Regions from separate parts of the Arthrobacter sp. 3Tela_A genome, predicted to be linked through region 2. Evidence: riboswitches for the same ligand, from Rfam matches in the RefSeq annotation. Region 2 holds a riboswitch; each other region holds the start of a gene.
What was found. Region 2 has a riboswitch for S-adenosylmethionine ahead of TVC13_RS14755 (LLM class flavin-dependent oxidoreductase). Riboswitches for the same ligand answer to the same signal wherever they lie in the genome.

Region 1 (7,435 bases), on a different contig from region 2:
GAGTCCGAGGCGAAGTTCGACCGTATGCAGGCATTCCTGGAAAGGAAGAAAAAGAAATGACAGTTCCCTCCAAGGTTGGTGTTCTCGGCGGCGGCCGCATGGGTGCGGGCATCGCCCACGCCTTCTGCACGGCCGGTGCCTCCGTCGTCGTCGTCGAGCGTGACGAGCAGGCCGCCAGTGCAGCCTACGAGCGCGTTGCCTCCAATCTCGCCAAGAGCGTTGAGCGCGGCACCACGGATGAGACCCTCGATGCCCTGGTGGCCCGGCTTAGCGTCTCCACCGATTATGCAGACTTCGCCGGCTCCGGCCTGGTCGTCGAGGCAGTTCCGGAAGACTTTTCGCTGAAGGCCACCGCGCTGACGGCTGTGGAGGAACAGCTCGACGCCGATGCCTGGCTCGCGTCGAACACCTCCTCACTGTCTGTTTCGGAGCTGGCGGAAAAGCTGCAGCGTCCGGAGCGGTTCTGCGGCCTGCACTTCTTCAACCCCGTTCCGGCTTCCACCCTGATCGAGGTGGTGCTGGGCAAGCAGACCTCAGAGGAACTCGCGTCCGCCGCCCGGACCTGGGTGGCAGACCTCGCCAAGACGCCCGTCGTCGTCAACGACGCTCCCGGTTTCGCCAGCTCCCGCCTCGGGGTGGCGATTGCTCTCGAGGCCATGCGCATGGTTGAGGAGGGTGTGGCCTCTGCCGAAGACATCGACGCCGCCATGGTTCTGGGCTACAAGCACCCGACAGGCCCGCTGAAGACCACGGACATCGTGGGACTGGACGTGCGCCTGGGCATCGCGGAGTACCTCGCCTCCACCCTCGGCCCGCGCTTCGAGCCGCCGCAGATCCTGCGGGACAAGGTTGCCCGCGGTGAACTCGGCCGCAAGTCCGGCAAGGGTTTCTTCGACTGGAGCTAGTTCTTGCGCCGCTGAGCTCGGCAGCAAGCCCGCATGCTTCGCCTCTTGAGGGAGCATGCGGGCTTGCTGCCGTTAATGCTGCGGACTTGTGGCCCGGGCCTTGCGGGCCGGACCGGGAGCGGGGCGGAGCTGATTCTGGGTCGTTTTGCCTGGCCTGTCCCGCGTCCTGTGTCGCAATAACGCTGCTCTGGGTACGGTTGCTGCGTCCTGTGTCGCAATAACGCTGCCCTCGCCGGTTTGAAGCGACGTTATTGCGCCACTGGATTTCGCAGAGCCGGGCTAAGCGACGTTATTGCAGCACAGGACGCCGGCCCAATCCGACCCAGCTGCATGAACACCGAGCGCAGCCGGAACACCGCTGCGGCCGCATCCTTCACTGAGTGTTTTCCGCCGTGACCGGTAATTTCCTGCCGCCAGGGCGGGCGGGCACGGTGCGCCGACCGGCCCCAGGTACAGATCAGTCAGCGCGCGGCATCGATCCCTGCACGCCATCCGGGAGCCCGTCCTCCGCGCGGCGGATACAGCGCCGCGGCATCGATGCCTGAGGTTTGAAGCAACCAGGAGATCAGGGAATTCGAATTCCACATGTCGCCGCCGGGCATCTTCGCACCCCAGACCAGGCGGGGCACCTGCGGCACCCGGGCCAGCAGCGCGGATGCTTCCGAGCCAGCCATCTCGAACAGCACCGGAGGTTCCGGAGCGTAGGCGAGGTCCGGAATCACACCGTCCTGCCAGCAGCGGACCTCATAGCGGAAGAGCTTCAGTGCCCCGAGACGCTGCGCGCCTACGGACCCGGTTGCCACCACTCCCCGCGGTCCGGAGCCCTGGCCCCACGCCGGCGTCATCTCAATCGTGCAGCGGGTCCCGGCGGTTACTTCCAGGGCTGCATGAAACAGCGGCTGAGGGCGGCGGTGTTCGCGGACGGAGCGCCAGAGCTCCCACCACCGGCTGGTGTGGATCACCACGTGCCCGCCCGCGCCCACGGGGAGCCACCACAACCGCACCTGGGCCTGCTCCATTTGCTGCCTCTCTGGTTCCAGGCTCCGCCTATGCCCGGGCGACGGGCTGCTGCAGCTCAGTCACCCAATCTGCCTGGTCCTTGGACTCTGACCGCAGATACACCTCACGGCACGGGCCTGAGAGGGTGAAACCGCGGGCGATGATCTCGGCATGCACCGCCTGCCAGCTCTCGCCGATGTGCTCCATCGAGCCAAGGTGAACGCCGCAGACCGCAGCCGGAACCGCGGGCAGGTCAGCTGCCTCCGCGCCGTCGGGCACCGGACCCGAGTGCGCGAACCCGGCGGTGATCCGCAGACCGTCCTCGCCCATGTCGTACTCCGCTACCGGCACACCGCCGGGCACGCCGGCAGGGACCAGGATTGCGGCAACACTGTCGAAGAGAGGCCCGACGACGCCCGGGACCTCGGGCTGTTCGGCCACCACGGCGCTGCGGGCAGCGAGCCGAATGGCAGGAAGTGGCTTTTCAATGATCTCGATCTGGGACATGGCATTTTCCTTTTCAATGAGGTGGAGCCTGCGCTCGACGTCGATGAGCCGTGCAGCCGCTACCCTCGCCTCTTCCGCGACCTCTGCCCGCCGCAGGCGCAGCAGGTCAGCGATCCGGCCCGAGCCCACCCCGGACGCGAGCATCGCGGAAATATCGTCCAGGCCGAAGCCCAGGGAACGCAGGGCCACAATCCGGTGCAGCCGTTCAAGCTGGGACGGATCGTAGGAGCGGTAGCCGCTGAACTCATCCACGTGGGCGGGCACGAGCAGGCCGGCGGTGTCCCAGTGCCGCAGCATGCGGTGGGTGACCTGACCGATCTGCGCGAACGCTCCAATGGATAACATGATCCAGTTCTCCTGCCTTCCACAGTGTCAGAGTCAAGTATTGCTTCCGGACGGCTCTTCGAGGGCGCGCACCCTGCAGTTCCGCCTACGCTGGGAGCATGGGGAACCCGCCGAACCGCAACGTCGACTGGGAAGGTGCCGCCAATGCGCGGGACCTGGGTGGAGTTCCTGCGGGCAACGGGCGCATCCAGCCCAGCCGGCTCTACCGGATGGGCCGCTCCGAATGGCTCACCGCCCGCGGTTGGCAGCAGGCATACGATGCCGGTGTCCGCACGGTGATTGACCTGCGCAACGCGGCGGAGACCGGCCGGAGGGACACCGACCCGGTGGTGCCGCCGTCGGCAGTCCGCGGCATCCGGTTCCTGAACCTTCCCACCCAGGAACCCGACGATCCGGACTTCACGGCACTGACCGGCCCCTACATGAGCTCACCGCGGTTCTACGCCGAGAATTTGCGCCGCTGGCCGGAAAAGTTCGCGGCAATTGCCCGTGCCGTCGCTGATGCGCCGCCCGGCGGCGTCGTACTGCACTGCTCAGCCGGGCGCGACCGCACCGGGCTGGTGACGGCGCTGCTGCTTGGCGTGGCCGGCGTGCGGCCGGCGGACATCGCCGCCGACTACCGTGCTGCCCTGACCGGCATCAATGACTGGCACCGAACCCAGCAGCAGCCGCGGGAGCGCCCGCTGGACGACGCCGAACTGGCGGCCCGCGCCGATGCCGCGGAGGGTGAGCTGCTGGGTTTCCTGCAGGAATTCGACGCCGCTGCCTACCTGCGCCGGGCCGGAACCGGGGAGGAAACCCTCGCCCGGCTCCGCTCCCGGATGCTCGGCTCCTCACCGAGATGACAGAAACTGCACGATACAGCGGGCGCTCATACGGGCAGTTTCTGCCATCTCGATGGGGCGAGGAGCTAAGCGGACCCGTGGTCCTGCATGGTCACGTCATTCCGCGGAACCCGGCCGCGGCAGGGCACCACCCTCTCAGGAGTGGCTAAGTAGAAAAAAGAGCTCCGGTTCCGGCCCTCATAGGCGCCGGGGACCATCAGGGAGGAGTACCGGGTGCACCACTGCGGCTGCCCGGGGGTGGCAGCAAGGGCCTCTGCGACCAAGGGAACATCATGGTGCCACATAAGCTGCTGCTCGCCGTCGAGGACCAGATAGATGAGGTCCAGTTCCGGGTCGGCGTGGACCTCGACGTCGATCCAGTCGTCGTACCTCATGAGGCGGCCGCCGTGGATCCAATGGATCTTGTGGCCGGGGTAGAAAGCCGTGCAGCGCGGGTCACTGGAGGGAATCACAGCGTGTCCTTCGTGGGAGTGTCCTTGCCCGCTCCGGTTGGACGCGGGCCGCTTCGTCATCCGAACCACCCGCCGAACATTGGGGTTGGTGCATGGCCAGTCGGAGCTTTTCCGTACCGGGAAGGTGCGGAGGCCATGTCTCGTGAAGCACTGATTACGTTAGCAGGCACCAGGGACACCGGTACACCCATCGAGAGGGCAGTTGCGGCTCTTTTCAGCCGCGAAAGGAACCGCAACTGGCCTCTCGACGGGTGGTCCGGGTTGAACTCAGCTGCGGCCGCGGCAGTGATGCCCCTTGCCCGGGAGGTCGACGTCCGCAGTGATGGCCGCGAGGTAACCCTCCCGGTACCCCGTGGCGTTGGGATGCAGGTTGGCCTGGGCGGCCTGGCCAAAGATGATCCACGGATCGGCGGAGCCGACGCCGTGCCCGGCGAACTCATCCACCACGTCCACATACGTGGACCGGCGATCCGGCAGCTGCGCGGCCAGGACGGCGTTCAGCGCATCAGTGCCCGCATTGAACAGCCCGGCTGCCTCGGCGGAGAGCAGTCCCGGAACTCCGGCCTCGTCGAAGAGGTGCGGGTACCCCACCAGCACCAGCTCCGCTCGCGGAGCCAGGGCACGCAGCTGCTCCAGCGACTGGCGCATCTGTGGAGCCAGCGTCGTTTCGGCGTACGCCTGCGCCGCCGCGAGAGCGGGAGCGCAGGTCGCCGGAAGCTCAGTGCCGGCGCAGGCCGCTACGACGTCCGTGAAGCGGACATCATTGCCGCCGATGGTCAGCGTCACCAGGTCGGTGTTCCGGTCGATGCTGCCTGCAGCCTGAAGTGCTGCGATTTGCTCCGGCAGGTCTACCGGACCCGCGGGGGCCGGCGGAGGAGTGCTGGCCGCCGTGGCGCCGCCGCAGGTCACGTTGGCATCCAGCTCAACCTTGCGCAGGGCATCCAACAGGGCCGGGTAGCCCTCGGCTGTCCGCCCGCAGGCATCGAGTACTGCGCCGCCGCCGAAGCCGGCTGCATAGGAGTCGCCGAGGGCTACGTAATCAACGGACCATTTCGGCCCGCGGTCCCATCCCTTGTGGGGTCCGTGGTGGCCGCGGTCCCGGTCGGCACCGGCACCCGCAGCGGTCCATGGGGTAGCGTCCGCCGCGGCACCGGCCGCAGGCAGCACCAGAGATCCTGCCGTGAGGAGACATCCTGCGGACAACAGCGCCGCTGCCCGTCCCCATTTGCGCAACCGGAACATGTCCTTGCCTTCCGCCGTCGTGGTCCGCAGTGCAGTGCTGCGTAGCGGACCACGCTAACGGCCGTGCTTCCACGGCGGAACACGAAGGCGGCGCAGCGGCACCCGCAGGCGAAATGTTGAGGACCGGCACACTCCCAGGTGATGTGCCGCACGGCACTCTCATGTAGGCTGGATTCATTACCGACCGTCCGGTCAGTTATCGGCCTGCGCTGCAGCTGCGGCCAGCCGGCCCGGACTGGCAAACGAACGTCCAGTATCGAAAGGGTCCGTCAACGATGACCTCAACCGCCATAGACGTGCAAGTCGTCCCCAGCTTCGTCCAGGACGAATGGTGGACCCCGGAGAACACCTCCGCCAGTTCCACCGAAGTCCGTGATGCCTCCACCGGCGAACTGCTCGCCCTGGTCAGCACCGACGGCCTGGACACCGCTGCCGCCGTCGAGCACGGCCGCACAGTGGGCCACCGCGGACTGGCCGGCCTCACGTTCCACCAGCGAGCCCTGAAGTTGAAGGAACTGGCCCAGTACCTCAACGGCCGCCGTCCCGAACTCTACGAAATCTCCGCCCGCACCGGCGCTACCAAGATCGATTCCCTCGTGGACATTGACGGCGGCATCGGCGTGCTCTTTACCTTCGGCTCCAAGGGCCGGCGCGAACTGCCGAACTCCACCGTTGTGATTGACGGAACCCCGGAGGTCCTGTCCAAGGACGGCTCCTTCATCGGCGAGCACATCTACACGTCCATCCCGGGCGTCGCCGTACAGATCAACGCCTTCAACTTCCCGGTCTGGGGCATGCTGGAGAAGTTCGCTCCGGCCTTCCTCGCCGGTGTTCCCACCATCGTCAAGCCCGCCACCCCCACCGGCTACCTCACCGAAGCCGCCGTGCGCATGATGGTCGAATCCGGCATCCTGCCCGCCGGCTCGCTGCAGCTGATCTCCGGATCCGCGCGTGACCTGCTGGACCACCTCGACTACCGGGACATGGTCTCGTTCACGGGCTCGGCGTCGACCGCCAACAAGCTGAAGAACCACACCAACGTCATCGAAGGCGGCGTACGCTTCACCAGCGAAACCGACTCGCTGAACGCCTCCATCCTGGGCCCGGACGCTGTTCCCGGAACCCCGGAATTCGACGCGTACGTGAAGTCGCTGGTCACCGAAATGACCGTCAAGGCCGGCCAGAAATGCACCTCTATCCGCCGCGCCATCGTGCCCAAGGCCCTGGTGAACGACGTCGTCGCTGCCGCTGCCAAGCGCATCGAAGAGCGCGTTGTGCTCGGCGACCCGCGCGCCGAAGGCGTCACCATGGGTGCCCTGGCCTCGGTTGAGCAGCGCGACGGCGTCCGCTCTTCCGTCCAGACGTTCCTGGATGCCGGCGCCAAGATCGCGTTCGGCAGCCTGGATGCCCCGGAAACGGTACAGGCTGACGGCAGCCGCGGCGTCGTTGAAGACGGTGCCTTTATGGCACCGGTGCTGCTCACCTGGGACGATCCCAACGCTGAGGCACTGCACTCGGTTGAAGCGTTCGGTCCGGTTTCCTCCGTGGTCGGCTACGAAGACACGGCCGACGCCGTGCGGCTGGCTGCCCTGGGCGGCGGCTCGCTGGTTGCCACCGTCTGCAGCAACGACCCGTCAACGGTCCGCGAAGTTGTTACCGGCATCGCCGGCCACCACGGCCGTGTGCACGTGCTGAACCGGGAAACCGCCCGCACCTCCACCGGCCACGGCTCGCCCGTCCCGCACCTGGTCCACGGCGGACCCGGCCGTGCCGGCGGCGGCGAGGAACTCGGCGGCATCCGCGCCGTCAAGCACCACATGCAGCGCACCGCCATCCAGGGCTCGCCCAACATGCTCACCGCCATCACCGGCGTCTGGCACACCGGCGCAGACCAGAACTTCGACGAAACCCACCCGTTCCGCAAGGACCTCGCCACGCTGAAGATCGGCGACGCGATGGCCTCGGAGCTGCGCGAGGTCACCCTCGAAGACATCACCGCGTTCGCAAACAGCACCGGCGACACGTTTTACGCGCACACTAACCAGGAAGCTGCCGAGGCGAACCCGTTCTTCCCGGGCATCGTGGCGCACGGCTACCTGCTGCTCTCCTGGGGCGCCGGACTGTTCGTCGAGCCCGCCCC
Region 2 (7,435 bases):
GATGGTTTCGGCGATGACCGGGAGGTAGATGACCACCCGGTCGCCCTTATCGATGCCCAGGGCCAGCAGGGCGTTGGCGGCCTTGGAAACTTCCTTCTGCAGCTGCGCATAGGTGATGCTGCGGCGGTCGCCCGGTTCGCCTTCGGCGTGCAGCGCCACCTTGTCTCCGTGGCCGGCAGCCACGTGCCGGTCCACGCAGTTCACCGCGACGTTCAGTTTGCCGCCGGCGAACCATTCGATTTCCGGCACGCTGTACTCGGCGTCAGCTTCCGGAATCTCCGGGCCGCTGAGCCGCTGCGGCGGGGTGAAGGTGTGGGCGGTGTGCCACGGCTGTTCCCACTGCAGGCGCCGGGCCGCGTCCTCCCAGAACGCGATGCGCTCCGTGTCGGTGGTGAGTGCGGGTTCGGCCTGTTCCAGTGCTGTTGTTACGCCCACTTCTTCACTGCCCACTTCTCTGCGACGCCCAGCAGGGCATCAGTCGTTTTGCCGATGACTGCCAGCAGCACGATCGCCAGGAACATCCGGTCGGTGCGGCCGTTGTTCTGCGAGTCCGTGAGCAGGAAGCCCAGTCCCATGGAGGATGCGATCAGTTCTGCAGCCACCAGAAAGAGCCAGGACTGCGCCAGTGCCAGCCGCAGACCGGAGAAAACAGCCGGAACGACGGCGGGCAGCTGCACCGTGGTGAGCAGTTTGAGGCCGTTCAGGCCGAAGGCGCGGGCCGCTTCGACGAGGTTCTTGTCCACGTGGCGCAGCGCCAGGGAAACAGTGGTGAAGACCGGGAAGAACGCGCCGATGGTGATCAGCGTGACCTTTGAATCCTCGCCGATGCCCATCCACAGGATCAGCAGCGGAACCAGTGCCAGGGAGGGTACGGCACGCACGGCGCCGAACAGCGGGCCGAGGAGTACATCTGCCAGGCGGGAGAGGCCGAGCAGGGCGCCGAGGATCAGGCCCAGCGCGGCGCCGAGTGCGAAGCCGGTCAGGACGCGCTGGGTGGAGATGGCGATGTGGGTGCCCAGCTCGCCGCGTTCAATCAGGTCCGCTGCGGAGGTCAGGACGGCGCCCGGGGAGGGCAGCTGTACTGCACTGAAGACCCCGAGCACGGACACGAGCTGCCAGAGACCCAGCAGCAGCACCGGAACTACCAGGCCCAGGGCCACGCGGGCCCAGGTCCGGGACAGCGGGCTGCCGGAGCTGGCCTTTTGGACAGGTGCGGGTGCTGCCGACGACCCGAACGGGCCTGCCACTGCGGGTGCAGCAGCGGGAGATGGATTGCTGCTCATTAGGCGTCCTTGACGGTTGCGGCATCGGCCTTCTGTACGAAGGTGTCATCCAGCAGGGAGGCCACGGCGTCGTCGATCGCCTGCTGGTTGGCAACGTCGCCGGTTTCGACGAACACGGGGCCCACCTTTTCCAGGACCTTGCGCTGCGCCTCGCCCGGCGCCGCGTCGACGTCGAGGTTGCTGCGTTCCAGGATGACAGTGCGGGCCACTTCCAGGTCCAGGCCGGCGACGTCGGCGAGGATCTGCGCGGTTTCTTCCGGGTTTTCTGCTGCCCAGGCGCGGGCCTTTTCGTAGGCATCGACGACTGTCTGGGCCAGTTCCGGCTGCTCTTCCAGGAAGGATTCGGTGGCGTTGAGGAAACCGTAGGTGTTGAAGTCCAGGTTGCGGTAGAGGAACTTCGCCCCGGCGTGCTCGGCTCCGGCCATGATCGGATCAAGGCCGGACCAGGCATCCACCGCACCGTTTTCAAGGGCCGTGCGGCCGTCTGCATGCTGCAGGTTCTCAACCGTCACGTCGGAGGTGCTCAGCCCGGCCTCTTCCAGTGCCTGGACCAGGAAGAAGTACGGGTCGGTGCCCTTGGTGGCGGCGACGGACTTGCCGGCCAGGTCAGCCACGGAAGTGATGTCCGACTCGGGGGAGACCAGCAGGCCGGCCCACTCCGGCTGGGAGTAGATGCTGATGGTCTTGATTTCCGAACCGTTGGCGCGCGCCAGCAGGGCAGCCGAGCCGGCGGTGGAACCGACGTCGATCGCTCCGGCGCGCAGCGCCTCGTTGGCCTTGTTGGACCCGGCGGACTGTACCCAGTTCACCTCCACGCCCTGCTCTTCGAGAGTGGCTTCGAGCCAGCCCTGGTCCTTGATGACCAGGCTCAGGGGGTTGTAGGTGGCGAAGTCGATGTTCAGGGTGCCGCCGTCGGCCGCTTCGTTTGCGGCTGCCCCGGAGGAATCTTCGCCGGCCACGCAGCCGGTCAGGGCCAGCGAAACGGCGGCTGCGGTGGCTGCCAGTGCGGTGAGCGGGCGGCGGGAGACGCGGGGCGGGCGGCGGGAGAAGAGGGAACGGCTGTTCATGGGGATTCCTTCGAGACGGGTGGAGCAGAAAAATGTGGGGTCGGTGCAGCTTGGTGCGGGCACAATGCGTCCGCGGATTGGCCAGGGTTGTGGCCCGGACGGGGAGGCGTGGGCGCTCTAGTGGCGGTCGACGCCGAGGCTCGCCAGGAGCTCGCCGCGCATTCGGGCGAGCTCGGCCGAGGCCCGGTCCCGGGGACGGGCACCGGGCACGGTGATGGTCTGCGTGATGGTGGCGCCGGGCTTGCCCGGTTCGCGGCCGAGCACGATGATCCGGTCGGCGAGCTGCAGGGCTTCATCGACGTCATGCGTGACGAGAAGGACGGTGGCGGGCGCAGCGCGGTGCACGTCCAGCAGCAGGTCCTGCATCTTCAGCCGGGTCAGGGCATCCAGGGCCCCAAACGGTTCGTCCAGCAGCAGGACACCGGGCTTGCGGGCCAGGGCACGGGCGAGTGACGCACGCTGGGCCATGCCGCCGGAAACAGCACGCGGCTGGTGCTTGGCAAAGCTGTCCAGTTCCACGAGTTTGAGCAGCTCGGAGACCTTGGCTTTGCCTTCGGAAGCGCTGGTGCCCTTCGGCAGGCCAATCGCAACGTTGGCCTGCAGGGTCTGCCACGGCAACAGCCGCGGTTCCTGGAAAGCCACAGCACACCGGTCGTCAATGCCGCGCACAGCCGTACCGTCGATCAGCACCTGGCCGGTGGAAGCGGCGTCGAGCCCTGCGGTGGCGCGCAGCAGGGTGGACTTGCCGCAGCCGCTGGAACCCAGGATGGCCAGGACCTCGCCCGGACGGACTTCGAAGTTGATGTCGCGCAGCACCACGTGGGCGTCTGTGCCGGAGCCGAAGCTGCGGCCGACGCCGTCGAACGTCACGGACAGTGCGGTGTCGGGAGCAGTGCGCGGGGCAGCGGAGACGGCATGGGAGCCGGAGGAAAGTACTGCAGTCATGTGAACACTCCATCGGTCCTGGCAGTAGCACCCTACGGAAAACGTCCTGGGCCGCTGCCGGCCTCCTGCGACGTCCACCTCGATATCGCAGTGCCTCAAGGAGGAAGCACTACGACCAGGGTTGCTGCGGCTTCACTGATCCAGGTCTCTCAGCCGCTCGGGATGGTCAAGACCCAACTAAACGCCCTGAAGTCCGATTCCGGCAAGTCCCGGCGTAACATTTCTCAGCCCCTCCCTCCCCCATCGAGATAGCAGAAACTGCACGTTACAGCGCTGAAACGTGCAGTTTCTGTCATCTCGATGGTTCGGGGCGGGGCGGCTGGGCGCCCGGGAGGTGAAGTACGACGGCGGCGGTTACGCCGCGTGAACACGTCGGCTTGCGTGCCACCGGGGGAGCGGGCGCATACTGAACCCGCAGGATCATGAGTCCCAACGCGAAGCTCTGGCTCGTTGGGCGGCAACCCTCTCCCGTAGCGGGGTGCCCCAGATGACGATCCGGTCGCCGGCAAGACCGCCCGCGGCAAGTACGGCGCTCCCTCCGCGGTGCGTCCTTCCGTAAAGGACCCTCATGGCCACCACGCCCGCCCGCCACATCCGCTTCAACGCGTTCGACATGAACTGCGTGGGCCACCAGTCGCCCGGACTGTGGCGCCATCCCGAAGACCGGTCAACGGACTACACCAAGCTCAGCTACTGGACTCACCTGGCGCAGACCTGCGAACGCGGCCTGTTCGACGGGATCTTCATTGCCGACGTCCTGGGCACCTATGACGTCTACGGGTCCTCCAACGAGGCGACCCTTCGGCAGGGCACACAGGTGCCCGTGAATGATCCGCTGCTGCTGGTCTCCGCCATGGCCCTGGTCACCGAACACCTGGGCTTCGGCGTCACAGCCGGCACGGCCTATGAGCACCCGTACCCGTTCGCCCGCAGACTCTCCACCCTGGACCACCTCACCGGGGGCCGGGTCGGCTGGAACGTCGTGACCGGCTACCTGCCCTCCGCCGCCCGGAACATGGGCCAGGAAGACCAGCTGGAGCACGACGAGCGGTACAACCATGCCGATGAATACCTCGAAGTCGTCTACAAGCTGCTCGAAGGCTCCTGGGAAGACGACGCCGTTGTCCGCGACCGGGAGACCGGCGTGTTCACGGACCCGGCCAAGGTCCACGACATCAACCACGAGGGCAAGTACTTCAAGGTCCCCGGCATTCACATTTCCGAGCCGTCCCCGCAGCGCACCCCGGTGATCTACCAGGCCGGCGCGTCCCCGCGCGGCATCGCGTTCGCTTCCGAAAACGCCGAAGCCGTGTTCGTCGGCGCCTCCACGGTGGAGAAACTCAAGGCAACCGTCACGAAGATCCGCGACGCCGCCGAAGCGGCCGGACGGGACCGCTACTCCATCCGGATCTACACGCTGCTGACCATCATCACCGCCGCCACGGCTGAGGAAGCCGAAGCCAAGCATCTTGACTATCAGAGCTACATCAGTGACGAAGGCGCGCTGGCGCTGATGTCCGGCTGGATGGGTGTTGACCTTTCCACCTACAACCTTGACGAGCCGCTGGGCTCGGTGAAGTCCAACGCCATCCAGTCAGCCGCGGCGAACTTCCAGAAAGTGAAGGACGACGGCGAGCCCTGGACGGTGCGCGACATCGCCGAGAGCGCCGGTATCGGCGGGCTGGGCCCGCGGCTGGTGGGCTCCGGCGCCGAGGTCGCCGAGGAGCTGATCCGCTGGGTGGAAGAGACCGACGTCGACGGCTTTAACCTCGCGTATGCCGTCACCCCGGGCACCTTTGAGGACGTCGTGGAGTTCGTGGTTCCGGAACTGCAGAAGCGCGGTGCCTACCCCACGGAGTACGCCCCGGGCACGCTGCGGAACAAGCTCTTTGGTGCCGGCGACAAGCTGCCCGCAGAGCACAGGGGAGCCCGGTACCGACTGGCGCCGGCCGTCACGCGCTAGGACTGGGCTTCCGCGGAGGCTGCCCCCGGGGGAGGGCGTTTGTTAGTATCTGCGTATGCACGCAGATACTAATGCTGATGACCTTACTCCCGCGAACGCCTACATTGACGTAGCCGTTGAGGTCTTCCGCCTGCTCGCGGACGCAACACGCATTCGGATTGTGCTGGCCCTGCGTGAAGGCGAACTCTCGGTGAACAACCTGGCCGAAATCGTGGAGCGCAGCCCGGCCGCTGTCTCCCAGCACCTGGCGAAGCTGAGGTGGGGCAAGCTGGTCCGTGTCCGGCAGGACGGGAACCGGGCGTTTTACCGCCTCACGGACGAGCACGCGATGCGGCTGGTGGTCGAAGCTATCCGGCAGGCCGAGCATGCCGTGGACGAGAAGCCCGGGCACCACTCATGATCCGGGTCCTGCGCAATCCCACCTACCGGGCACTGTTCTTCGCCCAGGTATTGGCGTTGCTCGGAACGGGCCTGCTGACCGTTGCCCTGGGCCTTCTTGCCTTCGACCTGGCGGGGGACTCAGCCGGAGCAGTGCTCGGCACCGCTCTTACGATCAAGATGCTGGCGTACGTGGGCGTGGCGCCGGTGGTCGCTGCCCTGGTGGACCGCTTGCCGAAAAAGGCCGTGTTGGTTGGTGCCGATGCGGTGAGGTTCGCGGTGGCACTGGGTCTTCCGTGGGTGACCGAGATATGGCAGGTCTACGTCCTGGTGTTCATACTGCAGTCCGCATCGGCAACCTTCACGCCTGCGTTCCAGTCGCTGATTCCGGGCGTGCTGCCGGATTCCCGGGATTACACCCGTGCCCTGTCACTGTCCCGGCTTGCCTATGACCTGGAATCGCTGCTGAGCCCGGCGCTTGCCGCAGTCCTTCTGACGGTGCTTACGTACAACAGCCTTTTCCTCGGAACCGCGTTCGGATTCCTCTGTTCCGCGGTACTCGTCCTGGCGTGCAGGCTGCCCGCCGCTGAGGCCTCAGGGGACGGTTTCTGGAGCCGGCTTCCGACCGGAATAAGGACCTTCGCCCGCACGCCCGCGCTGCGGTTCCTGATGCTGGCCAACGTGGTGGTGGCAGCCGGAACGGCGATCGTCCTGGTGAATTCCGTTGTCTATGCGCGCGCAGTGTTCAGGCTGGATGACGCCGCGCTGGCACTGGCCCTCGGCTGTTACGGCGTCGGATCGCTGGCTGCGGCCCTGCGTGTTCCGTGGCTGGTGGACCGTTTCGGCGTCATCCGGACGATGCTTGCGGGCTTAGCGGTGATTGTGGCGGGACTGGCAGCAGCCGTCGTCGTGACCGGAGTGCTGGCGGCGGGTCGCGCGGGCTGGCCCGCACTGCTGGCCGCCTGGGCCGTGCTGGGTATGGGAACCTCGCTCGTCAACACGCCCTCATCCCGGCTGCTGGCAGACTCCTCGACGCCGGCCAACCGAAACCTGGTCTACACGGCGCAGTTCGCTCTTTCCCACTCCTGCTTCCTCATCACCTACCCCATAGCGGGGTGGCTGGGCGAGGGCAGCCTGCTGGGTGCTGCGGGAGTCCTGACTCTCCTGGCCGCTGCCGGATTCGCCGCGGCGCTGGCGCAGACAAGGAAGAACGGTGGTTCCGCCTGGCTGCAGCCGGAGCGGTTCGAGCAGCCGCGGGGCATTGACCGGGTAGGAGCACGCTCCTACCGTTGAGGGACCCCCAGCCTCCAGCCAAGGAGAACCTCATGGAACCAGCAGCCACAGGACGCGTGCTTTCCGCCGACGGAACGCCCATTGCCTGGCAACGGCAGGGCCAGGGTCCGCCGCTGGTAGTGGTGGACCCGGTCATGATGGACCGGACCACGTCATCGATGGCCGGTGTGGCGGAACTGCTGGCGGCTGGGCACACCGTTTACACCTATGACCGCCGCGGCAAAGGCGAGAGCGGGGACGGGGAGGAGTACACCCCTGAGTCCGAGGTGGATGACCTGCTGGCCGTAGTGGAAACCGCCGGGGGAGCGGCGGCCCTGCTGGGCACGTCTTCCGGAGCCGTACTTGCGCTGCGCGCGGCGTCGGAGTCCGCTGTCATCTCCAGCGTGATCGCCGTCGAACCGCCGCTTACTGAACCCGGCACGGAAGAACCGGATATGCGGCCCGAGTTGGAAGAGCTGGTGGCAGCAGGTGACCGGGCCGGCGCCATCCGGCTGTTCCAGGAATCC
Region 3 (7,435 bases), on a different contig from region 2:
TAGGTCAGTACGCCGGCTTGTGGAAAACGACTGCCGGCACAGCAACTGTGAACAGTGCCTGGGGAAATGACACGCCGAGTTCCCAAGCTGTGATTCTGAGTGGCTGCCCGGCCGACGGCCGGATTGAACCGGCCTGGCATGAATTGAAAACCCTCCATTTGGGGTCTCTCCTGCCAGCTCGGGACTTTCCTGCCACGGCGCCGCGGAGGGTAGTCCCAAACCGGCAGGGATGTCTCGAAGTGCAGGGAAACGGCCGTAGACGGGTGTCCCAAGCGGCAGGGATGTCTCGAAGTGCAGGAATCCGGAGAAGAGATCTCCCGCCAAACGGAAATCGCTCCGGTTCGGGGAACACGCAGTTCCCCAAACCGGAGCGATTGTCACAAACCGGAGCGAATCCAGCAGAACTAGATCTCGACGAGACCCTTCTCGGTGGCAAAGGTGACAGACATGATGCCCGGCGTGCCCTTGGGGGAGACCCAGGTGACATCCACGGACTCCAGCGGCTTCTCAACCGGCATGCCCAGCCACTCGGTCACCCGCGCGGCCGAACCGGCGATGGTGAGCGACTGCAGCGAGACGGTGCCTTCGAAGGCGCGGGAGGGGTGGAGGTCTGCCTTGTCTTCATCCCAGCGCAGCATGTAGGGGACCTGCGGGTCGGCGATCAGGCCGTTGATGCCAATCTGGCGCCAGGTGAGTTCCTGTCCGTCGGGGAACTTGCGGTTGCCGGGAACGGAGGAGCGGCCAAGGCGTTCTTCGAAGGGAGCAAGGTCCTCAACGGCGACGCACCAGCCCATCCAGCCGCCGCCGGCTTCGGAGCGCGCGCGGACGGCCTGCCCAAATGGGGCCTTGTCCGACGCGGGGTGGTTCAGTACTTCAACAACCTCTACATACTGGTGGTTGGCCAGCGGGAGGATCATGTTGCGGGTACCAAAACGGGGATGGACTCCGCCCTTGACGAAGTCGGTTCCCAGGGCAGCGGCAATGCGTTCCGTAGTGGCCAGCAGGCCGTCGGATTCGCAGGCATATGAGACGTGATCCAGGCGCATGCGAACATCTTGGCACGTTGTGACCTATGTCTCGACTAAGGCAAGCCTAAGCGGCGTAATCAGCAGATTTTCACGCTGCGTCATATGGGTTGCGCAACTGCTGAGGGGTTGGTTCTATAGGTACAGGTCATGAGTGCCAGCAGATAGCCCCGGCTTGCTGGCCGGCAACCCTCCAACCGCGGTGGGGTGCCCCGGGTGAAGACCTGGCCGTACGCAAACAGGCGTGCCGGCAAGCGCGGGCCACACGTGTCGCTCCGGTGTATTCCGGACCCGACCCTGTGGGGCCCCTGGTCATAAAGGGAGCACAATGTCTGCCAACTGGTCCTTCGAAACCCGCCAGATCCATGCAGGTCAGGAGCCCGACGCCGTAACCGGCGCCCGCGCCCTGCCGATCTACCAAACCTCGTCCTTCGTTTTCCCCAGCGCCGAAGCCGCAGCGAACCGGTTCGCGCTGGCCGAACTGGAGCCCATCTACACCCGGATCGGCAACCCCACCCAGGAAGCGGTCGAGAACCGGATCGCGTCCCTGGAAGGCGGCCTCGGAGCCCTGCTGCTCGCCTCGGGCCAGGCCGCCGAAACCTACGCCATCCTGAACCTCGCCCAAGCCGGGGACCACATTGTGGCCAGCCCCAGCCTCTACGGGGGAACCTACAACCTCTTCAAGCACACGCTGAAGAAGTTCGGAATCGACGTCAGCTTCGTCGCGGACCCGGACAACCTGGACCAGTGGCGGGAAGCGGTCCGGCCCAACACCAAGGCCTTCTTCGGCGAAGTGGTTTCCAACCCCCGCCAGGATGTCCTGGACATCGAGGGGATCTCCGCCGTCGCCCATGAAGCAGGCATCCCGCTGATCGTGGACAACACCCTGTCCACCCCGTACCTGATCCGGCCCATCGAATGGGGCGCTGACATTGTGGTGCATTCGGCCACCAAATACCTCGGCGGTCACGGCACCGTAATTGCCGGCGTGATTGTGGACTCGGGCAACTTCGACTTCGGCGCCGATCCGGAAAAGTTCCCCGGCTTCAACACCCCGGACGAGAGCTACAACGGGCTGGTTTACGCCCGCGACCTGGGCGCCAACGGAGTCCTTGGCGCCAACCTCGCCTACATCCTCAAGGCACGGGTGCAGCTGCTCCGCGACCTGGGCTCCGCGCTCTCCCCGTTCAACGCTTTCCTCCTCGCCCAGGGGCTTGAGACCCTGAGCCTGCGCGTGGAGCGGCACGTTGAAAACGCCGTCGCCGTGGCGCGCTGGCTGGAAGCGCACGACGACGTCATTTCGGTTGCGTACGCAGGGCTGGAGTCGAGCCCGTGGTACGAACGGGGCCGCAAGTACGGCCCGCGCGGAACCGGGGCGATCGTGTCCTTCGAGATCGAAGGCGGCGTGGAAGCGGGCAAGCGCTTCGTGGACGGCCTTGAGCTGCACTCCCATGTGGCGAACGTGGGCGACGTGCGCTCGCTGGTCATCCATCCGGCGTCGACGACGCACAGCCAGCTCGGTGCTGAGGCCCAGGCAGCAGCCGGCGTCAGCCCGGGCCTGGTCCGCCTGTCCGTGGGCCTGGAGCATATCGACGACATCATCGCGGACCTCGACGCCGGTTTCCGCGCCGCCAAGGGAGCATGAAGCACAGCGTGACAACCTATCCTCCTGCACCGCAGCACCCTGTCCGTGTACTGGACGGGGTGCTGCAGTATGCCTCGATCGGTGACCTGGCCCTGGAGACCGGCGGCGTCCTTCCGGACGTGGTGCTGGGCTACGAAACCTGGGGCGTGCTGAACGACGAGGCGTCCAACGCCGTCCTCATTCCGCACGCACTCACCGGCAGCACCCACGTGGCCCAGGGCTGCACGGACGAACCCGGCTGGTGGGACGGCCTGGTGGGACCCGGCCGGACCATCGACACCAACAGGTTCTTTGTGGTCTCGATCAACATGGTTGGCGGCTGCTACGGCTCCACCGGTCCGGCATCGGCAGACCCGGACGGGCTGCCCTGGGGATCCCGGTTCCCGTTTGTCACCATTCGGGATTCCGTGCACGCCGAGGCCCGGCTCGCAGACCAGCTGGGCATCCGCCGCTGGCACACCGTGCTGGGCGGCTCCCTAGGCGGCGCCCGGGCCCTGGAGTGGGCCGTGACTGAACCCGACCGGGTGGCCCGGTGTGTGGTCATTGCGGCGACGGCGGCAAGCACAGGTGAGCAGATCGCTTTCGCGCAGGCGCAGGTGGCGGCCATCCGGCTGGATCCGGACTACAACGGCGGCGACTACTACAACGGCCGTGCCCCGCTGGCCGGGCTGGGCCTGGCCCGCCGGATCGCGCACATCACCTACCGGTCCGAGGCGGAACTGCAGTACCGGTTTGGCCGGACACCGCAGCCGGGGGAGGACCCGCTTGGCGCGGCGCTTCCGGCTGAGCGCGGCCGGTACCAGGTGGAGAGCTACCTGGACCACCAGGGCCGGAAACTCGCGGACCGCTTCGATGCCAACAGCTACGTCATCCTCACCGAGGCGCTCATGAGCCATGACATCACCCGTGGGCGAGGGAGCCTGGCCGAGGCGCTCGCAGACACCCAGGCACAGTTCCTGGTCGCCGCGGTGGACTCGGACCGGCTGTATTTCCCGGAACAGTCGTACGAGCTGGCCGCAGCGCTGCCCGGCGAGAACCGCGTGCACCTGATTAGCGCTCCCATTGGCCACGACGGTTTCCTCACCGATGTGCTCCAGCTTCAGGATGTTCTCCGGCAGGACTTCTTCGCCTAGGTACTGCGCGGCACCATGGGGGCATGCGCAGCTCACCGCACGGGCAACCGCCTCCGGCCGAACCAAGACGCCGCCGCGGCATCGGTTTCCTCAGGACCGCCTGCGTCCTTGGCCTGCTCCATGCTGCCTTCAGCCTGTATTGGGCGCTGGGCGGGCAGTGGCTGCTGGCCACGGTAGGCAGCTTCGCCGTGCAGGCGGGGCAGGAGTCCCCGGCAGAGGCCGCTGCGGTGCTGGGCGCCGCCGCACTGCTCAAGGCCGCTGCCGCGGTTCTTCCGCTGGCCGCTGCCTACGGCAGGTTTCCGTTTCCCCGGCTTATCCGTGTACTCAGCTGGGCAGGCGGTGCCGGATTGTGCCTCTGGGGTGCGCTCAACACTGCGGCAGCATCAGCGGTGCTGGCAGGCTGGATTCCCGCCGGCCCGGATGCCGATGTTGAAGGGCTGAAAGGCCACGCCTGGCTGTGGGATCCACTGTTCCTCGCCTGGGGCGCCGCGCTCCTGACCTACCTGTGGCTTTCGCGGCGCAGGCCGGAACAACGGATCCAAACCAAGCCGGCCCCCAACTAGTCCTGGCTGAGCGGCCCGGTCCCTGCCGCTTCGGAGGATCCCTGCGGCATCCGCTTGCCGAAATACGGTCCGGCATCCGGCCGTTTGGGCGAAATGCCGTCGCCGGAGGAACGCCGGCGGACCCGCCGCATTACCCACGGCATGAGGTATTCCCGGGCCCAGAAGAGGTCTTCGGAGCGTGCCGTCCGCCAGTTCTTGGGCGGCAATTCCTTGACCCGGGCCGGTTCGAGCGTGTGGGGCACTCCGAGGGTCTCGAGCACCATGGCCGCGATGCTCTGGTGTCCCATCGGGGAAAAGTGCAGCCGGTCCGGGGCCCACATCTGCTGGTTGCTCAGTTCCCGCAGCGCCCACATGTCTGCGATGACGGCGTCGTGCCGCATGGCAACGGTGCGCAGGTTCTCGTTGTAGATGGCTACCCGCCCGCGCACGCTGCCCAGGACCGGGGTGGCCCCGATGTCCGGACCGGTGAAGAGCACTACGGTGGCACCGGTTTCCCGCAGTTTCGCGATGGTGGCGTCCATGGTCTCGGCCAGCCGGTCGGGGTCGCCGCCGGGGCGGATGACGTCATTGCCACCGGCGCAGATGGTTACCAGATCCGGCTTCAGGTCGATGGCCGGCTGTACCTGCTCCGCAACAATCTGGTTCAGCAGCCGGCCGCGGATGGCCAGGTTTGCATAGGCGAAGTCAGGATGCCCGGCGGCGAGTTCCTCGGCCAGCCGGTCAGCCCAGCCGCGGTTCCCGCCGGGACTCTCAGGGCTTGGATCGCCTATCCCTTCGGTGAATGAATCGCCGATGGCGACGTACCGGTTAAACGGGTGGTTCGGGTGGGCCTGCGTCGGCAGGGGGTCCGGCATCGGGTCAGACTGGGTGGGCGTTGCGGGGTGCTGCGTTGATTCGGTCACCTGACCATGATTGCCCTTGGCGGCTGGCTACGCGACCGTAGGTTGAAGGCGGTGCATGCCAGAATGGGTTTTATGACTGAAAACTCTCCCTGGAACCCTGTTGTGCTCTTCTCCAAGCCGGAGGAAGAGCGTGCCGGAACGCCGCTGCTGGTGCTCTTCCACGGCTACCTGGCCAACGAGGAAGACCTCATGGGACTGGCCCAGTACCTGCCGCAGGAGTTCACCATCGCGTCGGTGCGTGCTCCGCAGGCGCTGGGTCCGGGCTACACCTGGTTCCCGCTGATGCATGAACCGGAGTATTCAGTGGACCGGGTCGTGTCCGCCGTCCAGGACGTTTCGGACTGGCTGGACGGCATCAAGGAGCAGCATTCCAGCGTGAGCCTGCTCGGCTTCTCCATGGGCATGGCCGTGGCCAGCACCTTGCTGCGCCACCGGCCCGAGGAGTTTGCCGCCGTCGTCGGGCTCTCGGGTTTTGTGGTGCCCGCGGAGGGCAGCGGCTTCTTCCACGACGAGGAGCTGGCAGCCCTGAAGGTGCCGTTCTTCTGGGGGCGGGACCAGGCCGATCCGGTGATCGACGCCGAGCGGATCGAATACACCCACGCCTGGCTGAACGGCCACACCAAGATGACCAAGGTGCTTTACGCCGGCATGGGGCACAGCATCAACATGCAGGAACTGGGACACGTGCGGGAATTCCTCACCCACACCGTCCTCGGCGCCCGGTAGGGCTTAGCTGCCGGAGACGATCCGCACGGCCTGGCTGTTTACCTCGATGGTGTCTCCGGCGTGCAGCTGCCGGCCGCGGCGCTCTTCGATTTCGCCGTTGACCTTCACCAGGCCGTTTTCGATAAGTTCCTTGGCCTCAATGCCGTCTTCGGCAAGGCTGGCAAGTTTCAGTGCCTGGCCAAGGCGGATCATGTCGTCACGGATGGGCAGGTCCTGGGGATCGGTTGAGCTCATGACCCTATTCTGCCGGAGAAAACGCACGACGCCGGTACGGGGCCGGTTGCCGCAGGTTACGGATCCCCGGCGCGGGGCAGGGGAGACGCGGGCAGCCGGAGTAGTGTGAAACGGTGCCACAGCCTGCCCGCATCCCCGCCGCCGTCGGACTTCCACTTGCCTTGGCCGCAGGGATGGCGATTCCTGCCCAGTCCCGCGTCAACGGGGAACTTGGTGCCGCGCTCGATGATTCCCTCGCTGCCGCCCTGGTGAGCTTCGGCGTCGGGCTGGCAGTGATGATCCTTGTAACCGCAGTGCTGCCGCGCGGGCGCGCCGGTTTCGGGCAGATTCTGCCCGCCCTGCGGGAGAAGCGCTTTCCGCGGATCTACATCCTGGCCGGTGTCATCGGTGCCTGGTTCGTCCTTACGCAGACCCTGACGATCGCCGTCCTGGGCGTTGCCGTCTTCACGGTCGCCACCGTGGCCGGGCAAACCCTGACCGGACTGGTGGTAGACCGGATGGGCATTGGCCCGGGCGGCAGGAAAACCCTCACCCTAATGCGGGTGGTGGGTGCCGTGCTGACCATCGCCGCCGTCGCCTGGGCCGTGAGCCCCAAACTGTCCGGAACCGGCGGAACGGGAGACTGGCTGCTGGCTGTGCTGCTGCCGCTGAGCGCCGGCATGGCCATGAGTTTCCAGCAGGCGATGAACGGCACCACGGGCATGCATTACGGAACCCCGATCACCGCAACACTGCTGAACTTCGTCTCCGGCTTTGCCGCACTGGCCATCCTCTGGCTGATCAAGATCGCGGTCTCCGGGACCGGCAATCCGCTGCCGGACACCTGGTGGTTTTACCTGGGCGGTCCGCTGGGCTGCATCTTCATCGGTGTCAGCGCCATGCTGGTCAAGACCCTTGGTGTGCTGCTGACCAGCCTCGGCCTGATCGGCGGGCAGCTGATCGGTTCGCTCCTGCTGGACATCTTCGTTCCCGCTCCGGGGTCGGTCGTGGTGGCAGCCACGGTGCTGGGCACGGGGCTGACCCTGGCAGCGATCGTCGTCGCGACCCTGCCCTGGAACATGCCCGGGTTCCGGCCGTGGACGGGCCGAGGCCGCCGGTAGTGGTACTTGCTTGCGGCAACGAAATAAACGGTAACTTAGCCTAGCCTAAGCTAATCTCTAATAGCGCACATTTCCGTTGCGTATTTATCCCGGCTCGCGCGGCGGCG
Region 4 (7,435 bases), on a different contig from region 2:
TCACCGAAGGAGAAGTTGCCGGCCATCTGGAAGAAGGTGCCGTGCCGGGCCGTCTTGCCGACCTCTTCAATGTCAGCGGTGCGGATGCACTTCTGGACGCTGGTGGCGCGGCTGTACGGCGGGGTCTCACGCGCGGTCAGGTAGGGAATGAAGGGCACCATGCCCGCAACGGTGAACAGCAGCGACGGGTCGTTGCTGACGAGCGACGCGGAGGGAACGACCGTGTGGCCCTTCCTGCTGAAGAAATCCAGCCAGCGGCGTGCGATCTCGTGGGACTTCATGGTGTTTCTTACCCTTCTGGTAAATCAATTCCGCGCAGGTCAGTGCGGGGTGGGGAATGTCAGCGGCGGGCTGAGGACATGGTCTGGGCCACCGTGTCCGTGGTGTCCAGGCCCAGGGCGGAACGGAGTTCGCCTTCACGCTGGGTCATGGCGTCACGGAAGGCGTCAGTGAAATCGTGCAGGGCGTCGGCGGCAGTGCCGACGGCGCGGTTCAGGCCGGCCGGGCCGAGGCTCTCCTTGGCGTCAGAGATGCGCCGGACTGCGATCACGCCGATGGTGATGCCGATCGACATCCAAAAGACACGCTTAATCATGTGCTGCTCCTGTAGTGGACTGCATGGCGGCGGAAGGCCCTAGCGGCTGCGGCGGCCGCGCCCGGCGGGGCGGCGGGAGGTCAGTGCGGTGCGGACTCCGTAAGTGAAGGCGGAGACCTTGATCAGCGGCGAACCGACGGTGGCGGCGATCAGGGACGTCAGCGCGGAAACGTTGGCCGACGCGTCGGAGACGTTCGAGGAAATGCCGTCAACCTTCTGCAGCTGCAGGTTCGTGGTGGAAACCGTGGTGGTGACCTCGTCGATCAGCGGGGTGGTTTCATCACTGAGGGTCTTGATCGATCCGCGAAGCTCATCGAAGACCTTCCCAAGCTTGAGGAGCGGGACGGCCAGCAGCGCAACCAGCACGGCAAAAACCCCGGCTGCGATCAGACCGGCAATATCTCCACCTGACATGGTTCTCCTTGGGTTGTTTTCGAAGAGTTTCCGCTATGTACCTTACCCATTGACGGGACAGGACACTTACTTGGCGGCGGCGCGTTCCCCCGTTCAGGGCCTGCGCACGGCCGCCGGGAAACGAAACAGCCCCCGGGCCGGGGCCGCGGGCTGTTCCATTTCGCCATACCTCCCGCAAAAGCGGGAAGAGAGTCGAATTAGCGTGCGTAGTATTCCACCACGAGCTGCTCTTCGCAGGTCACGGGGATTTCCGAGCGCTTCGGGCGGCGAACCAGGCGAGCCTGCAGCTTGTCCAGGGAGACATCCAGGTAACCCGGAACAGCGGGCAGGACGTCGCGGTGGGCGCCGGCAGCGGCAACCTGGAACGGCGTCATGGTCTCGCTGCGCTGGTGCACATGGATGAGCTGGCCTTCGGACACGCGGAAGGACGGGCGGTCCACGCGGGCGCCGTCAACCATGATGTGGCGGTGCACAACAAGCTGGCGGGCCTGGGCGATCGTCCGGGCGAAGCCGGCACGCAGCACGAGGGCGTCAAGACGCATCTCGAGAAGCTCGATCAGGTTTTCACCGGTCAGACCGGCGGTGCGGCGGGCTTCTTCGAAGACACGGGTCATCTGTGCTTCGCGTATGCCGTACTGTGCGCGCAGGCGCTGCTTTTCGCGCAGGCGGACTGCGTAGTCGCTGTCCTGCTTGCGGCGTGCGCGGCCGTGCTCACCCGGGGGGTAAGGCCGGCGCTCGAAGTACTTTGCTGCCTTGGGGGTCAAAGCAATGCCGAGGGCGCGCGAAGCGCGAGCCTGACGGCGTGCACGTGTTGAATTAGCCACGTTCACCTTTCACTGTTTTGGCGGTTTTGCCGCACGCACCGGGAAAACCCGCCGTGCACGGCTAATACGTAGTCACTGGCCTCCATTAGGGAGAGCTCCGGCCAACCGCTGCCTTCTGCTGCAACGCAGTTACCGGACACAGTTCCACCGCATCCGGAAGTGAATCCGGTCGGTTGGTGGGATTGTCCGGCAGTGCGCTTGCCAGTCAACCATCAATCCTAGCATGCACCCGGACTTGTGGCGGGCCTGGTGGCAGGCCCGCCGGACGGGCTGGATGGCGCGGTGGCCGCTACTGGCCGCTACTGGCCCGCTACTGACCGCGGATGATTCCGCGCAGGCGTTCCAGCCGGGCTGAAATGTCCCGTTCGGCGCCGTTGGCCGTGGGTTTGTAGTAGTCCTTGCCCACCAGGTCATCCGGCGCATACTGCTGTTTCGCCACCCCATGCGGCTCATCATGCGAATAGATGTAGCCCTTGCCGTGGCCCAGCTGCTTGGCCCCGGGATAGTGGGCGTCGCGCAGATGCGGCGGTATGCCCTTGCCGTACCCGGCCCGGACGTCCGCCGTCGCGGCACCAATCGCCTTGTACGCGGCGTTCGACTTGGGGGCGGTGGCTATGTGCACCACAGCTTCGGCCAGGATGAGCCGGCCCTCCGGCATGCCGATCAACTGCACGGCCTGGGCCGCGGCGACGGCGGTCTGCAGCGCCGTCGGGTCCGCCATCCCCACGTCTTCCGCGGCGGAGATCATCAGCCGGCGGGAGATGAACCGCGGGTCCTCCCCCGCTTCCAGCATCTTGGCCAGGTAGTGCAGGGCGGCGTCGACGTCGGAACCGCGCAGGGACTTGATGAAGGCGCTGGTGACGTCATAGTGCTGGTCCCCTGCCCGGTCATAGCGCAGCGCTGCAACGTCGAGGGCCTGCTCCGCATGTGCAAGTTCGACCGCGGGCACGGTAACGTCAGGGTCCCGTTCCGAGTAGGCAACGCCGGCGGCGGCTTCCAATGCGGTCAGCCCGCGGCGGGCGTCCCCTGCGGCGAGGCGCACCAGGTGCTCCAGCGCCTCTTCACTGAGTTGAACCCGGCCCGCCAGGCCCCGCTCATCCTCGACGGCGCGGACCAGCAGTCCGGCGATGTCCTCCTCGGTGAGGGGCTTGAGCGTCAGCAGCAGGGAACGGGAGAGCAGCGGGGAGACCACGGAGAAAGACGGATTCTCCGTAGTGGCGGCGATCAGGACAACCCAGCGGTTTTCAACACCAGGCAGCAGGGCGTCCTGCTGGGCCTTGTTAAACCGGTGGATCTCGTCCAGGAACAGAACGGTGGTGATGCCGTGCAGATCCCGGGCGGTCAGCGCCTCGTCCATGACCCGGCGGACGTCCTTGACGCCGGAGGTGATCGCGGACAGTTCCACGAACTTACGGCCGGGCCCGCGGGCTACAACGTGCGCCAGTGTTGTTTTGCCGGTGCCCGGAGGACCCCACAGCATCACGGACGAAGGGCCGGCCGGGCCTCCCTGAGGTGCTTCGGCGAGGGTCCGCAGCGGGGAGCCGGGCGCCAGCAGGTGCTGCTGGCCCACTACCTCGTCCAGAGTGCGCGGGCGCATCCGCACCGCAAGCGGGCTGCGCGGGCGCTGCCGGGCGTCGCCCTCTGCCGCGGCGCCGTCGTCGTCCTGCTGGTCCTGATCCTCACCGCTGTTGAACAAGTCATTCACGGTTCAAGGCTACCCGTGCCATCGAGATGACACTTACGGCTCCTTTCAGCGCTGAAAAGAGCCGTAAGTGTCATCTCGATGGGCATGATGCACTAGATGGACTGTTAGAGGGAAACGGAGCCGTCGATGCAGGTGACGGACTCGCCGCCAACCCAGATCCGGCCTTCGCGGGTGAACACCCGGACCAGGCCGGAACGGTGGACGGCGGTGCCCTGGGTGACCGTGTAGCGCTCCTCGGCAATTCCATCGCCGATCAGCCACTGGGCGAGTCCGGCATTAAGGCTTCCGGTGACCGGATCCTCGGAGACTCCGAGTCCGGGGGCGAAGGCGCGGACCTCGAAGTCAGTCTCCGCTGACTCCGGCTGCGGGCCAATTACTCCCACCCGCAGGTCGCCGATTGCGGCATGGTCCGGCCGCAGTGAGAGGACCGTCTCAGCGTCCGGCAGCAGAAGTCCCAGCCAGCCCGGTCCGTTGTCCACCCACTGGTGGCCGCGGACCTGGTCCGGCGTGAGCCCGAGCGCGGCCGTCACACGGGCCAGTGTCCCCTCCTCCACAGGCCCGGTGCGGATCAGCCGAGGTGCTGCAAAGGCGGCCAGGCCTGCGTTGACCCGGAGCGGCACCAGCCCAATTCCGCACTCCTGAACCACTAGACCCGGCTTCATCGGCGTATTTCCGGCCTCGGTCCACGCGTGGCACGTTCCCAGGGTGGGGTGCCCGGCGAACGGGATTTCGCCGCCCGGGGTGAAAATCCGCACCCGGTAGTCGGCCTCGTCCTGCGTCGCCGGGAGGATAAAGGTGGTCTCGGAGAGGTTCGTCCAGCGGGCGAACTGCAGCATGGCCTCGTCGTCGAGGTCTTCCCCGTCCAGGACCACGGCCAGCGGGTTGCCCTGGTACGGCTTGCTGCCGAAAACGTCTACCTGTTTGAACCAGCGTTGTCTCATGCGGACACTGTAATAGCTGGCCGCACGTGCGCGGCAAAGCGTGCCGATGGTGTCCGCTAGGCTCTGCGCATGAGAAACGGAGCGGGCTCCCGCAAACCCGTTGCAGCAGCTGCGGCCGCACTGGGCGGTTCAGCTGAGCTGGTGGACTTCCTGATCCCGCTGTGGGCAGGGATTGAGCTCGGCCTCTGCAGCGCAGCCATTGGGATGCTCATCGCTGTGGAGTTGACCGTCTCGGTGGCAGCGCGGCCCCTGGCCGGCCGGCTGGCCGACACGTTCACCCGGACCCGCGTCGCAGCAGCGGGCGCGTTCCTCTACGCCCTCAGCTGCCTCGGTTACGCTATGGCTGGCTCCTGGCCCTGGGCAGTGGCAGCGGCGGCTGTGGGCGGTATTGGCGGTGCGCTCTTCTGGATAGCCGTCCGTGCCGTCGCCGCCGAGTCTCTGGACACCGATTCGGGTTCCCTGGCCGGGCTGCTTTCCTCTGAGTCCTTCGGGTCCTGGTTCTTTTGGATCCCGGCTATGGTGCTGCTGCCGACCATCGGATTCTTCGGCGTCTTCATTGCGCTGGCCGTTGTCTGCCTGGCGGCCGCCCTCTGGCTGCTGCTGGTCCGCAGCGCGCCGCCCCGGGTCCAGGACGATCCGCGCGGCAGGGCGAAAGGCTCCGGCCTGGGACCGCTCCTTTTCCTGGCCGGTTTGACGGCAGTGGCCGAGGCCGGTGTGGGACTGCTGCTCCTGCTGCATCTGCAGAACGCAGTCGGTCTGGAGGTCTACCAGATCGCACTTGTCTACCTGCCCGGCGGCATTGCGCTGACGGTTCTCCCCCGGGTGCTGCACCGGTTCACCGAGCGGCGCGGGCGCCGGACAGGTTACATCGCGGCGTCGACTGCCTCGGCCGTGGCCGCAGTCGGCCTGGCATTCACTCCGTCTCCGCTGCTCATCGCTGCGCTGTGGGTACTAACGTGTGCTTCCTGGGCGCTGTTGATTCCGATGCATGGAGCGGTAGTGGCTGAGGCCGGCGATCACCGGCTCGGCCGCGGAATGGCACTCCTGAGCAACGCGGGACTGATCGGTGCCGCCGCAGGGTCCCTGCTGGCAGGCTTCCTTTACGACGGCGCTCCCTGGCTCCTCTCCTGCCTGGTGCTGGGCGCTGTCATCCTCAGCGGGGCCGCGCTGGGTCCCATGGTCCTGCACCGGATGGGTGTTCGGGACAGGCCGGACAATCCAGCCGTGGCGCCTGACCCCGTGGAAACAGGAAACAGGCCGGCAGCCGGTTAGGTACCCCGTTACGAAGTGTTGCCCTGCATGGCCGGAATGTGACGGTCGTTTGCCCCGGGACACCCCGGCTCCTAGATTGGTAGCCAGAATCAAGAGTTCCAGCCACAGGCCCTGGCCGGCTGGACGGCAACCCTCTCGCCGTAGCGGGGTGCTCCAGGTGACGATTCGGCCGTTCCGGTGGATCTCCCGGTCCGGCAAGTACAGCGTCAGCCTCCACGGTTCCGCACCGCAGGCTGCGCCTCAGGCAGAGGAATCTCCATGGCACTTGAAACTGATCTCCAGCCGAATGCACTGCGTCAGGCCTTTGGGCGTTTTCCGTCCGGAATCGCAGCGCTCTGCGCCGAAGTGGATGGTGCACCGCAGGGAATCGTGGCCTCTTCCTTCACCGTCGGAGTCTCGATGGATCCGCCCCTGGTGATGTTCGCGGTGCAAAACACCTCCCGCACCTGGCCGCTGCTTCGTACGGCAGGCCGGATCGGTGTATCCATCCTGGGCACAGGGCACGACGGCGTCTGCCGCCAGATCGCTTCCCGCGACGGTGACCGCTTTGCCGGGCTGAGCCTGCACGAAGCCGACACCGGTGCCCTGTTCCTGGACGAGGCCGCCCTCTGGCTCGAAACCTCGGTTGAGAACGAGATTCCGGCCGGGGACCACGCCGTCGTTCTGCTTCGCGTGCACGGCTACTCCACCCACGACGGCGCACATGAGCCGCTGGTCTTCCACGGGTCGGCGTTTAGGAATCTCGCGGTACCCGCGTTCGTCTGAGTCGCCCGCCCTCGCAAAACGCTCCGTTTTGGGAAATCGCTCCGCCGCGCCGCGGAGCAAACAGCACAAACCGGAGCAGCTTGGGGCAACCCATGCCTATCGGATCCACCCGGGCGACTCACTAAGCTCAAATAGTGACTCCCGAAACTCCCGTATCTGCCCGCCCGTTTGCCCAGGTTGATGTGTTCAGCCCCGAACCCTTCGGCGGCAACCCGCTCGCCGTCGTCCTTGAATCCTCCGGACTCAGTACCGCCCGGATGCAGCGATTCGCGAACTGGACCAATCTGTCCGAGACCACCTTCCTGCTGCCCCCGGACGATTCGCAGGCCGACTACCGGGTCCGGATTTTCACCCCCACTGAGGAACTGCCGTTCGCCGGGCATCCCACCCTGGGCTCTGCCCAGGCCTGGCTGGAAGCCGGAGGAAAACCCCGGCAGGAGGGCATCCTCGTCCAGGAATCCGCTGCCGGCCTGGTGCGGATCAAAACGGACGACGGCGGCCGGCTGGCTTTTGCGGCTCCGGCGCTGACGCGGTCGGGACCTGTTGCCGAGGAGGTGCTGGACCGCGTTGCGGCAGGCCTGGGACTCTCCCGGCAGGCGCTGCGGGACGCTGCCTGGCTGGTCAACGGCCCTGAATGGATCGGCGTGCTGCTGGACTCGGCAGCGGAGGTGCTGGCCATCCGTCCCAACTACCCGGCCATGGCCGGCTTGGCTGTCGGCGTCATCGGCCCGCACCCCGACGGCGAGTCCACCGGGTTTGAGGTGCGCACGTTCATCTCCGATGACCTCCCCTGTGAGGACCCGGTGACAGGCAGCTTCAACGCCGGGGTGGCCCAGTGGCTGATAGGAAGCGGCCGGGCACCGTCGTCGTACATCGCTGCCCAGGGAACAGTCCTTGGCCGGACCGGACGCGTCCACGT

Region 1: linked by a shared signal. The riboswitch ahead of TVC13_RS02010 (hypothetical protein) and the one ahead of TVC13_RS14755 (LLM class flavin-dependent oxidoreductase) in region 2 are both predicted to bind S-adenosylmethionine.
Region 3: linked by a shared signal. The riboswitch ahead of TVC13_RS16110 (bifunctional o-acetylhomoserine/o-acetylserine sulfhydrylase) and the one ahead of TVC13_RS14755 (LLM class flavin-dependent oxidoreductase) in region 2 are both predicted to bind S-adenosylmethionine.
Region 4: linked by a shared signal. The riboswitch ahead of TVC13_RS17500 (flavin reductase family protein) and the one ahead of TVC13_RS14755 (LLM class flavin-dependent oxidoreductase) in region 2 are both predicted to bind S-adenosylmethionine.

Annotation. Positions count from the first base shown of each region.
Region 1 covers NZ_JAXIOM010000003.1:73,018-80,452, forward strand. Annotated here, with positions in the region: gene TVC13_RS01985 (enoyl-CoA hydratase/isomerase family protein) at 1-60, shown strand, start outside; gene TVC13_RS01990 (3-hydroxyacyl-CoA dehydrogenase family protein) at 57-905, shown strand; gene TVC13_RS01995 (hypothetical protein) at 1,367-1,924, opposite strand; gene TVC13_RS02000 (MerR family transcriptional regulator) at 1,953-2,756, opposite strand; gene TVC13_RS02005 (tyrosine-protein phosphatase) at 2,855-3,601, shown strand; gene TVC13_RS02010 (hypothetical protein) at 3,667-4,053, opposite strand; SAM riboswitch class IV at 4,069-4,201, opposite strand; gene TVC13_RS02015 (SGNH/GDSL hydrolase family protein) at 4,321-5,220, opposite strand; gene paaZ (phenylacetic acid degradation bifunctional protein PaaZ) at 5,571-7,435, shown strand, end outside.
Region 2 covers NZ_JAXIOM010000057.1:9,178-16,612, reverse strand. Annotated here, with positions in the region: gene acs (acetate--CoA ligase) at 1-435, opposite strand, end outside; gene TVC13_RS14770 (ABC transporter permease) at 426-1,283, opposite strand; gene TVC13_RS14765 (aliphatic sulfonate ABC transporter substrate-binding protein) at 1,283-2,350, opposite strand; gene TVC13_RS14760 (ABC transporter ATP-binding protein) at 2,468-3,295, opposite strand; SAM riboswitch class IV at 3,714-3,828, shown strand; gene TVC13_RS14755 (LLM class flavin-dependent oxidoreductase) at 3,864-5,258, shown strand; gene TVC13_RS14750 (ArsR/SmtB family transcription factor) at 5,314-5,658, shown strand; gene TVC13_RS14745 (MFS transporter) at 5,655-6,929, shown strand; gene TVC13_RS14740 (alpha/beta fold hydrolase) at 6,962-7,435, shown strand, end outside.
Region 3 covers NZ_JAXIOM010000070.1:9,652-17,086, reverse strand. Annotated here, with positions in the region: gene TVC13_RS16115 (VOC family protein) at 405-1,046, opposite strand; SAM riboswitch class IV at 1,172-1,288, shown strand; gene TVC13_RS16110 (bifunctional o-acetylhomoserine/o-acetylserine sulfhydrylase) at 1,354-2,670, shown strand; gene metX (homoserine O-acetyltransferase MetX) at 2,667-3,803, shown strand; gene TVC13_RS16100 (DUF3995 domain-containing protein) at 3,827-4,366, shown strand; gene TVC13_RS16095 (SGNH/GDSL hydrolase family protein) at 4,363-5,220, opposite strand; gene TVC13_RS16090 (alpha/beta hydrolase) at 5,341-5,994, shown strand; gene TVC13_RS16085 (RNA-binding S4 domain-containing protein) at 5,998-6,228, opposite strand; gene TVC13_RS16080 (DMT family transporter) at 6,342-7,328, shown strand.
Region 4 covers NZ_JAXIOM010000090.1:2,546-9,980, forward strand. Annotated here, with positions in the region: gene alaS (alanine--tRNA ligase) at 1-281, opposite strand, end outside; gene TVC13_RS17470 (hypothetical protein) at 341-595, opposite strand; gene TVC13_RS17475 (DUF948 domain-containing protein) at 635-1,009, opposite strand; gene rpsD (30S ribosomal protein S4) at 1,207-1,833, opposite strand; gene TVC13_RS17485 (replication-associated recombination protein A) at 2,144-3,538, opposite strand; gene TVC13_RS17490 (PhzF family phenazine biosynthesis protein) at 3,643-4,479, opposite strand; gene TVC13_RS17495 (MFS transporter) at 4,549-5,751, shown strand; SAM riboswitch class IV at 5,839-5,958, shown strand; gene TVC13_RS17500 (flavin reductase family protein) at 6,010-6,516, shown strand; gene TVC13_RS17505 (PhzF family phenazine biosynthesis protein) at 6,651-7,435, shown strand, end outside.